Regions from separate parts of the Cohnella abietis genome, predicted to be linked through region 2. Evidence: riboswitches for the same ligand, from Rfam matches in the RefSeq annotation. Region 2 holds a riboswitch; the other holds the start of a gene.
The links. Region 2 has a riboswitch for ZMP and ZTP ahead of KCTCHS21_RS27940 (TIGR01440 family protein). Riboswitches for the same ligand answer to the same signal wherever they lie in the genome.
Positions count from the first base shown of each region.

Region 1: linked by a shared signal. The riboswitch ahead of KCTCHS21_RS15855 (IMP cyclohydrolase) and the one ahead of KCTCHS21_RS27940 (TIGR01440 family protein) in region 2 are both predicted to bind ZMP and ZTP.

Region 1 is NZ_AP019400.1:3,662,141-3,668,865, forward strand. Features, by position in the region: gene KCTCHS21_RS15850 (phosphotransferase) at 1-465, opposite strand, end outside; gene KCTCHS21_RS15855 (IMP cyclohydrolase) at 622-1,341, opposite strand; ZMP/ZTP riboswitch at 1,392-1,469, opposite strand; partial or broken gene KCTCHS21_RS31155 (transposase) at 2,243-2,451, opposite strand; gene KCTCHS21_RS15860 (DUF1572 family protein) at 2,778-3,353, opposite strand; partial or broken gene isdG (heme oxygenase) at 3,737-4,088, shown strand; gene KCTCHS21_RS15870 (TetR/AcrR family transcriptional regulator) at 4,166-4,804, opposite strand; gene KCTCHS21_RS15875 (YhgE/Pip domain-containing protein) at 4,864-6,009, opposite strand; gene KCTCHS21_RS15880 (hypothetical protein) at 6,296-6,640, opposite strand.
Region 2 is NZ_AP019400.1:6,366,132-6,372,856, forward strand. Features, by position in the region: gene wecB (non-hydrolyzing UDP-N-acetylglucosamine 2-epimerase) at 1-296, opposite strand, end outside; gene upp (uracil phosphoribosyltransferase) at 412-1,041, opposite strand; gene KCTCHS21_RS27935 (serine hydroxymethyltransferase) at 1,319-2,566, opposite strand; gene KCTCHS21_RS27940 (TIGR01440 family protein) at 2,609-3,229, opposite strand; ZMP/ZTP riboswitch at 3,404-3,486, opposite strand; gene KCTCHS21_RS27945 (low molecular weight protein arginine phosphatase) at 3,531-4,121, opposite strand; gene KCTCHS21_RS27950 (manganese efflux pump MntP) at 4,159-4,722, opposite strand; gene KCTCHS21_RS27955 (L-threonylcarbamoyladenylate synthase) at 4,872-5,972, opposite strand; gene KCTCHS21_RS27960 (stage II sporulation protein R) at 6,050-6,725, opposite strand, start outside.

The sequences.
Region 1 (6,725 bases), 2.7 Mb from region 2:
GAAATTCTTTATAGGTGTTCTGAACCTACCTGAAGCTGTTCCTACATAATCGGATTTATATTTATGTATACTTGCTATTCCCTCGCCTAAACTTTCAATTAATGATTGTGGCTGATCGTCAAAAGAACGACAAACTCCCCCTTCTAGTTTTTCTACAACAACAAATTGTCTTTCGTTCATGCTTCCTTTTCTTATTACTTTAGGAATAGGAATAGTGCTGAACTTTCTCAAGGTGTTATTAATATACTCCATCTCATGGACATTTCTTGGGTCAACCCCGAACAACTTATTACATCCATACCAAAAGTCATTATTAGGTCTCTCTAACATTCTTGTTGTTCGGACAACAACCTCTTCATTCTCTGTTTTTACAAGCCACACATCACTTGCATGATCATCGTATCCAGGGCTTAATTCTGATTGTTGAGTTATTGGGTCCTTAAATAAAAACTGTAAGTTCTCCAAAATAAACTACACCTCAAATGAGATTCTGGTTTTCAAAAATCTTCGTAAATTCTATTCACTCATTGTAGTATTCAAGGAATAACTAAACTATCCTCCCTGTTAGCGCAACGAGACTGCCGATCCTTGCCGACAGCCTCGTTCTAGTTGCTTATTGAGCTATAGTGTCCCGTTAGTTGAATGCTTATTTCGAATTTGGAATTGAATATCTTGATTTGAAACATTAATAAACTTTACCAACAATGCGATTTTGTTTTCAGCATTGATACGTTCCCAGTAAAAGTCTGCTATTTCATTATTTGAATCGAATAGTGGTACTTCGAAAGGATCACCTTCAAATGGCTTTAGTACACCATTCTGCTCAGAGTTATACGTGTGAATGCAGTGACCAATGCCACTCTTAAACTTGCTGTATTGATAACTATTACGTAAGCAAACTGAAGGGTCGTTTTCATGTGTTTTTAAAATCGACAAACTGTACTGTTTAAGGTCTGTGTTAATCACGGCTGAAATTCTCGGTGTAAAGTGTGGAGCGTCAGGTTCAAACTCTCGAAGCATTAACGATTGTTCGAAGGTCCGGTTATGCTGCAACCCATCATAGATAGTATCAGTTTGATCACCATTCGAGACAATGTGCACGTTCTCCCAATGTCGAATAGGATAATAAATAATTAGTGATGGATCTTCCATTTGTGCGGGATCAAGTGCTTTGTTCTTTACGCTCCATCCATCCAGTTCAAAGACGCGGTTGCGGCTGTTCGTGCTTCTCCCCATAATCCAATACACCTGTACATAATGCGACCCGGAAGGAGTCATTCCTACGATAAGCGTTCTTCCGGGATATGGATTTTCAAACAAATCTTGTTGAACTGTTTTCACTGCTCTTGCTCCTCTCGAGTAAACATAAAGAGGTAAGGGGAAATTCCCCTTACCTCTGCCCAGGCGTACGGCTCCAACTTATATGCTTCCTCATGGATCCCCATGCTTCGCCAGTCACATATAAGTTCTAAATTACTTCCTATAATAGCAATTACTGCTAGTAAAATCAATTATGACCATGGCTTAAACAACACCAAAGGCTACAATGCTCTACTGCCCGATAGCTGAACAGTTACTGTAATTACAAAGCTAGTACGTATCGGTTCAATTTACTTAAATCTAGTTACCTTAACAGTATTCATGCCAACAAAACGATAACAAGCAATTCGAAGAGCACTAAAGTAAGAATCGCCGCCTCACTAGGACCAAAGAAGGCACGTTGTCCTGATGGTTGTGAAACCCTTATACAAACGTGTCTACTATCGACATGTACAATTACACCTTCGTAGGTATTACCGTCTAGGGTCTGAACATGTACTCGTTGATTTAAATGCGTGCTGGATATTTGATATACACGATCCCGAATTGACCTTAAAGTAGTAACTACGTTAGGGTCCGCGTGGTACAGAACTCGTTCTTGAGTTGCTGGATATTGATAACTCATCACATAACCTCCGCAGATCTGAAATATCACTCTTTTTCACACTATGCAGTTGCCTAGATTTAGGTTCGTTCTTCGCTTTTTACTTTTACACTGACAAATATCCGCTAATATAAATTTTCCCCATAAAACCCGGCTTGAGCCTTCGGCAGCCTGATGACATGATGCTATATATCCGTTACATCAACTTAAGTATCCCCCCCTCATGATCTGCCATGAAGGGGCTCTTTTAATTCTGTACCAATTCTTTCCTCGATAAAAAAAGCCTGCAGAGCGTAATGAAATGCACCCCTTAGAATTGAGAGCCTCTATCATATAGCCATATACGTTAAAGCGATCGGCGATTCGAAAAGCCTTTGGAAAACATTCGCTGATCCATGTGTGATAAGTCCATCACAACTGTACAAGGTGTCAGCACAGGAATCCGGATGGTGCTCGGCATATGCACGTAAATCCACAAGCTTTCGTCCGGGTAATAGATCGAGCATCATCTCCCCTTTCAGGTCATATCACACTGCGAACACTGCATTCGAACAGCTGGAATCAAAAGATAGACTTTCTTTTAGAAATCCGGAAGATACCTAACGGAATGTGAGTTATTGCTTCCTTTCGAATGACAGATTCAATGCAAGGAATTAAACTGGACAACACTTAAAAAGTACGTGTATTCAAACAAGGAAGCAACAAAAAGCAACTAATTACTCTCAGTTGCTTTTTGTTGCTTTGAGCTATAGGATTGTACCTTTGGTCTACTCTGTAATGCCACCGAACGGCACAATTAGCTTTTTGTACACACAAATATTTGAAGTGATTATTGGCAAGTACCGTTAATAATTTATTTCGATTTGTTCAGTTCTTCATCTATAAAATTTTTTATAGCTCTTTCTTTTGAGAATTTATCGTTATTATATTGTTTAGAGCCATTCTTTGGAACAGATAGGCTTTTCCAGCTACTCTTATTTAACATTTTTGCAGCATAAACAATCTGTCCGACGTGATATGGATAATGTGCTAACTGTCTATTAATGGCCTCAATAATTGTATGTCCTTCATTGCGAATATACACAATTTGTAATAATTGATCAGTTGTAATGGAATCTATTGCATTCAGTAGACATGTCCAGCCTTCGTCCCATTTCTTTAAAAGCTCATCTTTCGTTTCAATATCATTCTCAAATTCCGAATCTCTATCTCTCCAAGACTTTTCTCCGTCACTGATTAAAAAATCTGTCCACCTTGAAAGCATATTTCCCCACAAGTGTTTTACTATAGTTGCGATGCTATTAGAATCGTCATTAAAAGTCTCAAATAACTGTTCTGAATCGACTTGATTAATAGCTGCTTCTCCTAATGTTTTGTAGTAAAGAAATTGTTTTTTTGCACTTTCCAAATACATTTGTTCAGTATTCATGTCTAACCCCCTAATTTTCCAATCACAATCCACTAAATTTTCTTGATCTTATACGATTACTTCTTTATGATCTAGCATAATCTATTTAGCCATTTCTATTAATCCCCTTCTTTTCCAAAATGACATCAATTTTAGATACTTTAATATTCCTAAGTTAATATCCCTTTTATTCATCACTGTATTAAACTCATTTAATACTTGTTTCCCATATTTACACCAAGTCCCTATTGCGCTTGCAAAAAGATTTCGAGGACAGTCCTATGATTTGCTCGTCAGCTACACGACCCTTACGGCAGGTATATGAAATTGAAGCGAAGGCCAGCTTTGAGTACAATTACCCTGTTATTATTCCTATACCTAAAAATTATGAGGAGGATGCAACGATGATTATTGTTACGAACAGATCTAATATAAGGGAACGGCAACGGCGATAAGCTTATCGAGCGTTTCGACAGAATTGGCTAAGTAGAGGGCATGGAAGGTTTTTTAGGCTTAGAGGTTTTGCTCAAGCAAAATACAGCGGAATATGATGAGGTTTCGGTCGTTACTAACTGGAATTCAATGGATGATATCCAAGCGTGGACTAGAAGCTAAGCGTTCCGCGAGTTCCATTCCCATCGCAAGACGCCGGATTATTTCATTTCCAACAAGATCTTGTTCCAAGAGGTCACAATCAAACGCAATCCGCTTCCTCCTGTGCAGGCAGAAGTGATCGCAGAAGCAAAGGATCAATAGTTTCTCCAATGCAAAAACAAGCAGAAGACGGTTGCCCCCATCGTCTGCCTGTTTTGTTACCTCACGCACAGTATCCATTAAAGCCTATTCAGCTTATATTGCAGTCCGCCCAATATGAATACGGTCATATCCTCAATCATATCTTCCATTGGCGGTTGCGTGTTTTCAAACAAGGTAGACCAGTATTTCGTATGCCTATGGAACAATAATGTACCTACGATCGACATTAAAGCCGTATCCAAGGAATGGAACTGGAATATCCCCTGCTCTCTCCCTTGCTCGAGCCAACTCCGCAGTCGCAGCCAGATCGGCATGACATGCTGGCGAATTTTCTGAATGCGTTCAGTATCCATAATGATTTCCTGCTGAATGATCCCAATTAGCTGGTAATCGTTGTAACGAAATTTGGTCACTTCGCTCACTATGAGCCTAACTCCCCCAGCAGGATCCAAAGTCGGATCTATTTTGGACAACTGATCGTTAGGAAAGAAATGATCGAATAATGCTCCAAACATATTTTCTTTCCCGCCAAAATGGTAGGAGACAAGGGCGATGTTAACGCCAGCTTCCTCGCATATCTGCCTAACGGTTGTTTTTTCGAATCCGTACTGGGCGAACAGCTTCTTGGCTGCTAACAAGATTCTTATTTTTATATCCGTGTCTCCTAATGTCATAACGATCCCCCATAGAAGCATATTTCTTATATTTTCATTCATACTAGCATAAACTGCAAGAAACTTGGCTAAATTATCGTCTTTGACCTGCTACGGCAACACTAGGCTGCTGCTGATGCAGTGCCGGCTGTATCTTTCTTAACTGCTACAGCCAATATGCTGATTGCAATGGCAATGACTGCGATAATGACAAGCTTATAGGCATCAGAATTAGCAGCCGGACCTCCGAATAAAATATTCATCGTACCTTCTACCGCATAGGTTGCAGGAAGGGCATCGCCAAGATTGATAAAGAAGTTTGACAGCAGCTCGCGCGGAACGATTGCACCCGAAGTAACCAGCTGCGCAGATAACAAAATAATATTAAACAGCATGCCTGCCATTCCGAACAGGTATAAGAAGAGCTGGGATACAAATATGAAAGTGAGCATGAACAGCAATTGGAATAACCAGATATGAAGGAATCCGCCGGCCATTTGACCGCCAAAAGACGCAAGCAGCGTTGAGCCGACAAGCGAGACGACTACCGCGGCAATTCCATTGAGTACGCTTCTTGCACCGAAACGGCGCCATCTGCTAACCGTACCACTTATAGCCAAGTACGACTGTTCAAAGTTCATCCCCATAATCATCGCACCAACGTATGATGCAAGCACCATCATCATTGGAACCATCTGATTGTTCATGCCTTTAACCACGTTCGTGGAATGGATATCTGACGTCACTCGCTGTGACAAGCTTTGCGCTGCAGCGGCAGCCTGATCGGCAGGAAGGTTCATATTGCCAAGCACGGTTTGGATGCCACCTGCAATTGCCTGCCCGTTCACTTGCGCCGTAATTTGCGCTGCTGCGCCGCTCATGATGCTTTTGATAAGTGCCGGATTGGACTCATTAATAAGATATTGAATAGAAGCGGTCCCGTCTGCAGCTGTTGCTTTCTGAGTAAAATCGGCTGGTACCACGACGACCATTTGAATGTCGCGCCCATCAAGCTGCTGCTTAGCCTCAGCAACGCTGTCAATTTTCCGCATATCGAAAGGTAAGTTTTGTAGCAAGCCAGCCGTAATTTGTTGCCCCATTTGCTGATCCTCGTTGACAACGGCAATTTTCAATTGGTCTATACGATCTGTAACCCCGTTGTAGCCTGTCATCCAAATGACCGAGAAAATAACCTGGAACATTATTGCCGTAATTAAACCAACCCAAGTCGTTGGGCGTTTCATAAAAGCTTGTATTGCGTTTTTCATTTCTAATAACTCCTTTTCTCTAATTAAACAACCGTTTGAAACAATTGTTTAAATAATAGACAGGAATGTATCTTTTGTCAACAAAAAAGGCTCAATATATGAATTAGTGGTTGAACTTTTTAGCACGGCAGGCGGAGTCGATTGCATTCAATTAAAATACCAGCTTTGTAGCATTCTCGATTACGTTTGAAATAGTGTCGGCGCTGGTAAGCCTTGATGCGATTATGTCGTCCTTTGCCTGTCGGATGACAATCGGTTGTTACTCTCGCATGTGGTTCAATTGTTATTAGAGCGTTTTCATGAATTTTTCTACTGGAACGATTTCACCATGGTCATCATCGACATAAATATTTCTTAAATTACCTTTCAACAAAACTTTTCTCAATAATTCTTTTGAAGTAAACGTCAATAATATAAAATTAGGACTGCCGTAAGGTATTTTCTTTAGCTCATTTATATCAAAGTGGGTAGATAATTGTTCACTAAAATCAAAATATAAATGGCCGTCCGGGTACTCAACAACATATCTAGCATTACTTACTGTGTAATTAGCAATACTTCCATGGTGGGGAATATTTTTAATTAAGTCTAATGTGAAACTACTATTTCCAATTAGAACGACTGATTGCATTTAGCAGCACCATCCCTACTATTGTTTTCCGCCAATAAACTTAATCAGTTCATCAAAACTTTGAAGAAATAGAGATTATTGGAAA
Region 2 (6,725 bases):
AAGAAAGTCGTTAGCGTATCACCGTGAACGAGCACTATGTCCGGCTTTGCTTCTCTTAGCACGGGCTCAAGCCCTTGAAGCACACGTATAGAAATATCATTCAGAGTCTGACTTGCCTGCATAATATCCAGATCGTAATCTGGTTTAATAGCGAATACCTCTAGCACCTGATCCAGCATCTGGCGGTGCTGTGCCGTCACGCATACTAGAGGCTCTATCTGCTCGGGATACTTCTGAAGCTCCAGTATAAGCGGAGCCATCTTGATAGCCTCAGGACGGACCCCAAAAATCGTCATTACTTTTATTTTATTGCTCACTCTAGTTATCTCCCCTTATAACATGCCCAAACACTGCAACACTACCGCGCGCTTGTTTTCATGGCAAGAATAAACGCATCTTTCACACACATTGCTACTTCGTTCCATATAGCCGATCGCCTGCGTCTCCAAGACCTGGCACGATATAGCCATGCTCATTTAATCTCTCGTCTAAAGCTGCCAAGTAAATATCAATTTCCGGATGCTGCTCCTGTACTGCCTTAACCCCTTCTGGCGCAGCAATCAGGCACATCAGCTTCGTTGGTCGACAGCCTCTCTTTTTCAGCATATCAAGTGCCGCATTCGCCGACCCCCCAGTTGCGAGCATAGGATCAATGACGATCAGTTCCCTCTCTGTAACGTCCGATGGAAGACTGCAATAGTACTCGACTGGCTGTAAGGTTTCATGATCTCTATACAACCCAATGTGCCCAACCTTAGCGGAAGGAATAATTCTCAGTACTCCGTCAACCATTCCGAGCCCAGCTCTAAGAATAGGAATCAGCCCCAGCATTCTTCCGGCAATTACCTTACCTTCCGTTGTCTGTACTGGCGTATCCACCCGCACAGGTGAAAGCTGAACATCCCTCGTAATTTCGTAAGCCATAAGCATGGACACTTCATCGACTAGCTCGCGAAATTGTTTTGTATTGGTCATTTTGTCACGAATAAAAGTTACTTTGTGTTGAATCAGCGGATGATCGCAAATGACGAGTTGCCCCATAATGTTCTTCCCTTTCTCATACGAACCGATAGATCTATTTCGTTCTACATTTTATCGGTCGCTTCCCTATGTATCTTGCCCGTACATTATATCATTGTCTCCGAATGGGTGCATAACATCCGTCAATCTCCCTCACAAGCATCAAAAGCTATTCCATTCGTCGAATCAGAGGCTTATTTTTGAATGATTGGCTGTAAAACAACAACAAACCGGAAACCAATGTGAATTGGCTCCCGGTTTGTTCATCATAAATCAATGATGCTATTTTAATCCAGAATTAATACCCTAATGTCGGGTAAAGTGGATATCTGCTAGACAGCTCAGCTACAAGTCCACGCGCTTTCTCAAGCGTCGCCTGATCTTCCGGGTTTTTCAGTGTTAGAGCGATAACTTTAGCAATAGTTTTCATATCTTCTGTTCCCATACCGCGAGTAGTAACAGCAGGAGTACCAATCCGAATACCGCTAGTAACGAACGGACTAGTTGGGTCAAAAGGAATTGCGTTCTTGTTAACTGTGATGGCTACGGAATCCAGAACGTGCTCAGCCACTTTACCAGTAATGTTCAAGCTGCGAGTATCGATCAGCATCAAGTGGTTGTCTGTTCCTCCAGACACAATGTTTAAGCCTTCAGCAACAAGAGCTTCAGCCAATGCTTTAGCATTAACAACAACGTTACGAGCGTAATCTTTAAAGGACGGCTCAAGAGCTTCGCCGAAAGCTACTGCTTTAGCAGCGATGATGTGCATAAGCGGTCCGCCTTGCGTACCTGGGAATACTGCTTTATCAATTGCAGCCGCCCAAGGCTGGCGACAAAGGATCAAACCGCCGCGTGGTCCACGAAGGGTTTTGTGAGTCGTTGTTGTAACAAAATGTGCATGTGGTACTGGACTCGGGTGCTCACCACCAGCAACCAATCCTGCAATATGAGCCATATCAACCATGAATAGAGCGCCTACGTCATTAGCGATTTGACCCAGTTTAGCGAAATCAATCGTACGAGGGTATGCGGATGCACCAGCAACGATAAGACGAGGACGGTGCTTGAAAGCAGCTTTGCGCACTTCATCATAGTCAATCGTGAAAGTTTTCTCATCTACACCATATGCAACGAAGTTATATAGCAAACCTGAAGCATTGGCAGGGTTACCATGTGTTAAATGTCCGCCATGAGCAAGATTCATACCCAGAACTGTATCTCCTGGCTTAAGTACTGCCAAGTAAACAGCCAAATTCGCTTGTGCGCCAGAGTGAGGCTGTACGTTAGCATGCTCTGCACCAAACAATTCCTTCGCACGGTCACGAGCGATTTGTTCAGGAATGTCTACATACTCACAACCGCCATAGTAACGCTTGCCTGGATAGCCTTCTGCATACTTGTTTGTCAGCACGGTACCCATCGCTTCCAGAACCGCTTCACTTACGATATTTTCAGAGGCAATCAATTCAATATTGTCACGTTGACGCTGCAATTCCAAGTTAAGAGCTTTAACAATTTCAGGGTCCTGCTTACGTAAGTTTTCCAACATAGTAGTAAATCCTCCCAAATGTTTTATAATTTTATTTCATTAATCACAAATTTTCGGCATTACTTCATTGCTAGGTGATTGTTTCAAAAGCTCACTGGCTTGCTTATCTGGCAAGAAATATTCAGCGCGTGACCCACCAATCAATCTCGGACGAGTCATTGCCATATTCACTCTCGCCTGACCAATCAAGCGAATTGTTGGTCTCAGTGGCACAGCAACAGGACGAAGGTGCATCCCAATCATTGTCTCGCCGATATCCATTCCAGCATGAACCTGAACGTATTCCACCAGACAAGGATCTTTCATCTGCCGATAGGCGAATGAAGCCATCGAACCACCAGCCTTGGGAACAGGTACAGCAGACACTTCCGTCCAGCCTTGCGCTTCCGCTAGGACACGCTCGGTTACAAGTGCTCGGTTCAAATGCTCGCAGCATTGCCATACCACTTGAAAATCAAATTGCTCCCGAGCCTTCTGAACACCGATGTGAATTTGCTCTGCTACAATCTCCGTGCCCAAAGTGCCGATATGATGACCCTGCACCTCACTTGTACTGACTCCCATCACGATCATCTGCCCTGCGCGCAATCCACTCGTTTGCACCAGTTCAGAAAGCAAAAGCTCCACTTGATCGGCTATAAATTGAGAATTTGAAGCCATGACAAGACCTCCCTATAGCTTGGCTGTCGCACAGATGACAATAAGGGTATTATACCTGAATTCACCTGTCTCAAACAGCTGGGCCAAAGTATGTTAAGGACGCTGGACCATCTCCTTCACACCTAGGATTTCAGCAAATAAAGTCAAAAAAGAGCACACGTGCTTACGCACGTTGCTCTTTGCCCAGGCGACCGGCCGTCATTCCGATGCTCCACCGTGGTTTGCTCCACTTGTCGTCGCCAGTTACATCGGAACCTTGAAGTTGTAGCTTTATCATAACCAAGGACGAAGCAAAAATCAATCACCGATCTTTGAAATCTGAGTCTAGCTTGTCGACTAATGTCAATAAAATATCTTCTATCTCATCTGCGCATTGCTCATATAGTGTTAAGGGACCTCCGAACGGGTCCGCGATGTCAAAGTCGGGTATGTTGCGTTGGAGCTCGAACAGACGTGCACGCTGTTCCGTGCTTAGGTTCTGGCCTAAGGCTTGTCTAACCTGCCACTCTGAGTACAATTGCTCAGCCTCGGCCACATCATCCATGACAGGGTCTCCCCGCAAAGCATATTCCTTAAGCGTAAAGGTCTTGGACAAAGCTTCGGGAAAACGCTGCAAAATCGCTCGTTTATGTCCGGCAGTCATTGTTAATATTAAATTTGCCCAAACAACCTCATCTGCCGACAACATCGTAGATGCTCCAGGCAAAGCAAGGTTTCGTTTTCTAAGTGTCACAGCTGCGTGAGAAGAAATTGGTAACCCGTTAGCAGTAGCAACACCAGCAGAACGAATTTCTATCGGCTTTCCGCTACGCTCGGCCAAATCCTTAAGCATGGCTTCGGCCATCGGACTTCGGCAAGTATTACCCGTACATACAATTAAAACTCGGTTCATTTTCTCCCCCCCAGTACTCTTGGTTGAGTTTTGAAGCTCATACTAGAAATAATAGACCAAATGCGAACAAAATGACACCGCCAAGTGCCTCTCCATATCCTCCCATGGAACGGCTCGCCCTTCTTCCTATCATCAAACCGAGCACACTCATTAATCCCCCGAACAAACCAAACATCAGAACCGTAAGAAGCACGTGTGCGGAAAACATCCCTAAAGAAACACCAACTGAAAAAGAATCAATGCTCACGCTAACGGAAAAGACGAGCATCCCCCATATCGTACGGTGATCAAAGGAATGCACCGCTCCTCCTCGAATGGAGCTGTATACCATATGTCCCCCGAGCAATAAAAGTAACGCACCTGCCGCAGAGGTCGCAATCCCTCCCAGTAATCCACTTACATATTGCCCAGTAATCATTCCACCAAGTGGCATCAGAACATGGAAAAGGGCGATAATGGAGCTTAGCTTAAGGATATCAAGTAGTCGAACGCCCTTCAAGCCGATTCCAACCCCCAACGAGAAAGCATCCATACCCAGAGCAATCGCCATCAAGATTATCGTTAGTATTTGTCCGGTTGCCGCCGCGGACACGTCAAACATAGTTTGTCCCCCTCTGTGCGACCATTCGTGTAATGAATGGTTGTCACATACGTGCATTGTACCTTGTCCTCTTTTCAAACATATGCGGATGAAAAGATGAACATGCACACCAGGGCAGTAACTTACTAAGGATAACTCTATGCAGGATTTTAGACGACTACTTCATGTCCACCTGCCGCTTTTCGAAGCCGATTCATAAGCGCGGCTCCAATACCATCTTCAATGTAGCCTTCTGCGATGATAAATCCTAGCTCTTGTTCATCACATTCGCGCAATAAGGCATATAAGGATTGGGCTGCTTTATCTGGTTCGGCGAGAGGACCGCAATCAAATACAGCTTCAGCCTTATAATATGAAGCATGCTCTGAGCAGGACAGAATGGCCACTCGATATCCTCGTCGCTGTGCGTCTACAGCCTTAGCCTGAATGAACGAGATAACCTTATTGGGATCTCCTGTTACGAGAAGCATGTCACCCTTGGGAGCGTAATGAGCGTACTTTACGCCAGGTGACCGCGGGGGTTGGGCAGAGTTAGTCTGAGAAGTAATTTCGCCGCCACTTAATGCTGTGGCTGTTTGTTCTTCTATTGGCGTTGGCTTAAATATTTGAACCCTTGTTCCTAAGACCAGTTGCAATTGCTCCCGTGTAACTCCACCCGGTCTTAGGATATGAACCTGATTATCTACCACTTGTACCACGGTAGATTCTAAACCAACACCAGTCGCCCCCCCGTCGAGCACTCCATTGATTAGGCCGTTTAAATCCTCCTTCACGTGCCTAGCCAGCGTTGGACTAGGTCTACCTGAACGATTTGCACTTGGAGCCGCCAACGGACAGCCTGATTGCTCAATGAGCTGTCTAGCTATTTCGTTCGCAGGCACTCTAACCGCCACAGTATTCAATCCAGCTGTGACTATTGGGGAGACGGCTCCTTCTCGCACTGGAAGCACTAAAGTTAGCGGGCCAGGCCAGAAGGCTGACATTAGCTTTTTCTCCACTTCATTTACCCGCTCTACTAACTCAAGCACATCTTCGGCCATTGCCAAATGTACAATAAGCGGATTATCAGAAGGGCGTCCCTTCGCGGCAAAAATCTGTTTAACGGCTTCTGAATTTCTAGCATCTCCACCAAGTCCGTAAACCGTCTCTGTCGGAAATGCAACAACGCCGCCAGCGGCAAGCACCGCGGCGGCTTCCTGGATTCCTCTTTGTACTTGCTCTGGTGGCCAATAGCTCGTATTTACCTTCATGTTGTATTCCATCCTTAATGATCACCAGTTTCGAACGGAGATCATCCTATTTTGCGTTTATTATAGCACAGCAGCCTTTAGAATAAGGACATAATGAACGCAAACAGCTTCTCAATGATCTCCCACAGGAAAAACTTCGCTTTCGGTTCCTCGCTGGGGGCAGATGAAGCCTCTTCCACTTTTGCATCAGCTTGATCTTTGGTTTTTACTAAAGATTTAATCTGGACCTCTGATGCCTTGTCGTCATCCGCCGCGGTAGCTGCCGTTAAGCACAAGGGTGGAAACAATACGCACCACCAGTTCGCCCCCGCACCTTCGCCAAGTGTAATCCGTAACGCCTCATAGTCTCCTGCTGCGTATTTAGCACTATCGAACATTTTTTCAGGAAAAGGAACCTTCGCTAGCTCTACTACTCCGCCGTAAGATATTCCGTTCTCACGAAGCTTCTTATCCACGAGCTGCTGTATTTCCGGCAAACGAGCTTTAATTAAATTGCGGGCTTCATCGTGTGAGCCAGGCATTTGACCCCAAGACTCAATAAAAGCCGCTACATCGTCACGCACATTATATTTAAAGGTTTGGTCTGATTCACTGTCAGAGTTGCCGATAATACGAATACGTATAGCATCATCAGGAATGAGTTGACTAGTATTAGCCGATGCAAATTGCCCGATTAATGCGGTAATCCCTAAAAAAAGTGCAAAAAACATCATCGTGATTTGGCTAATTGTACGAAAAAAGAATGAATGGGAA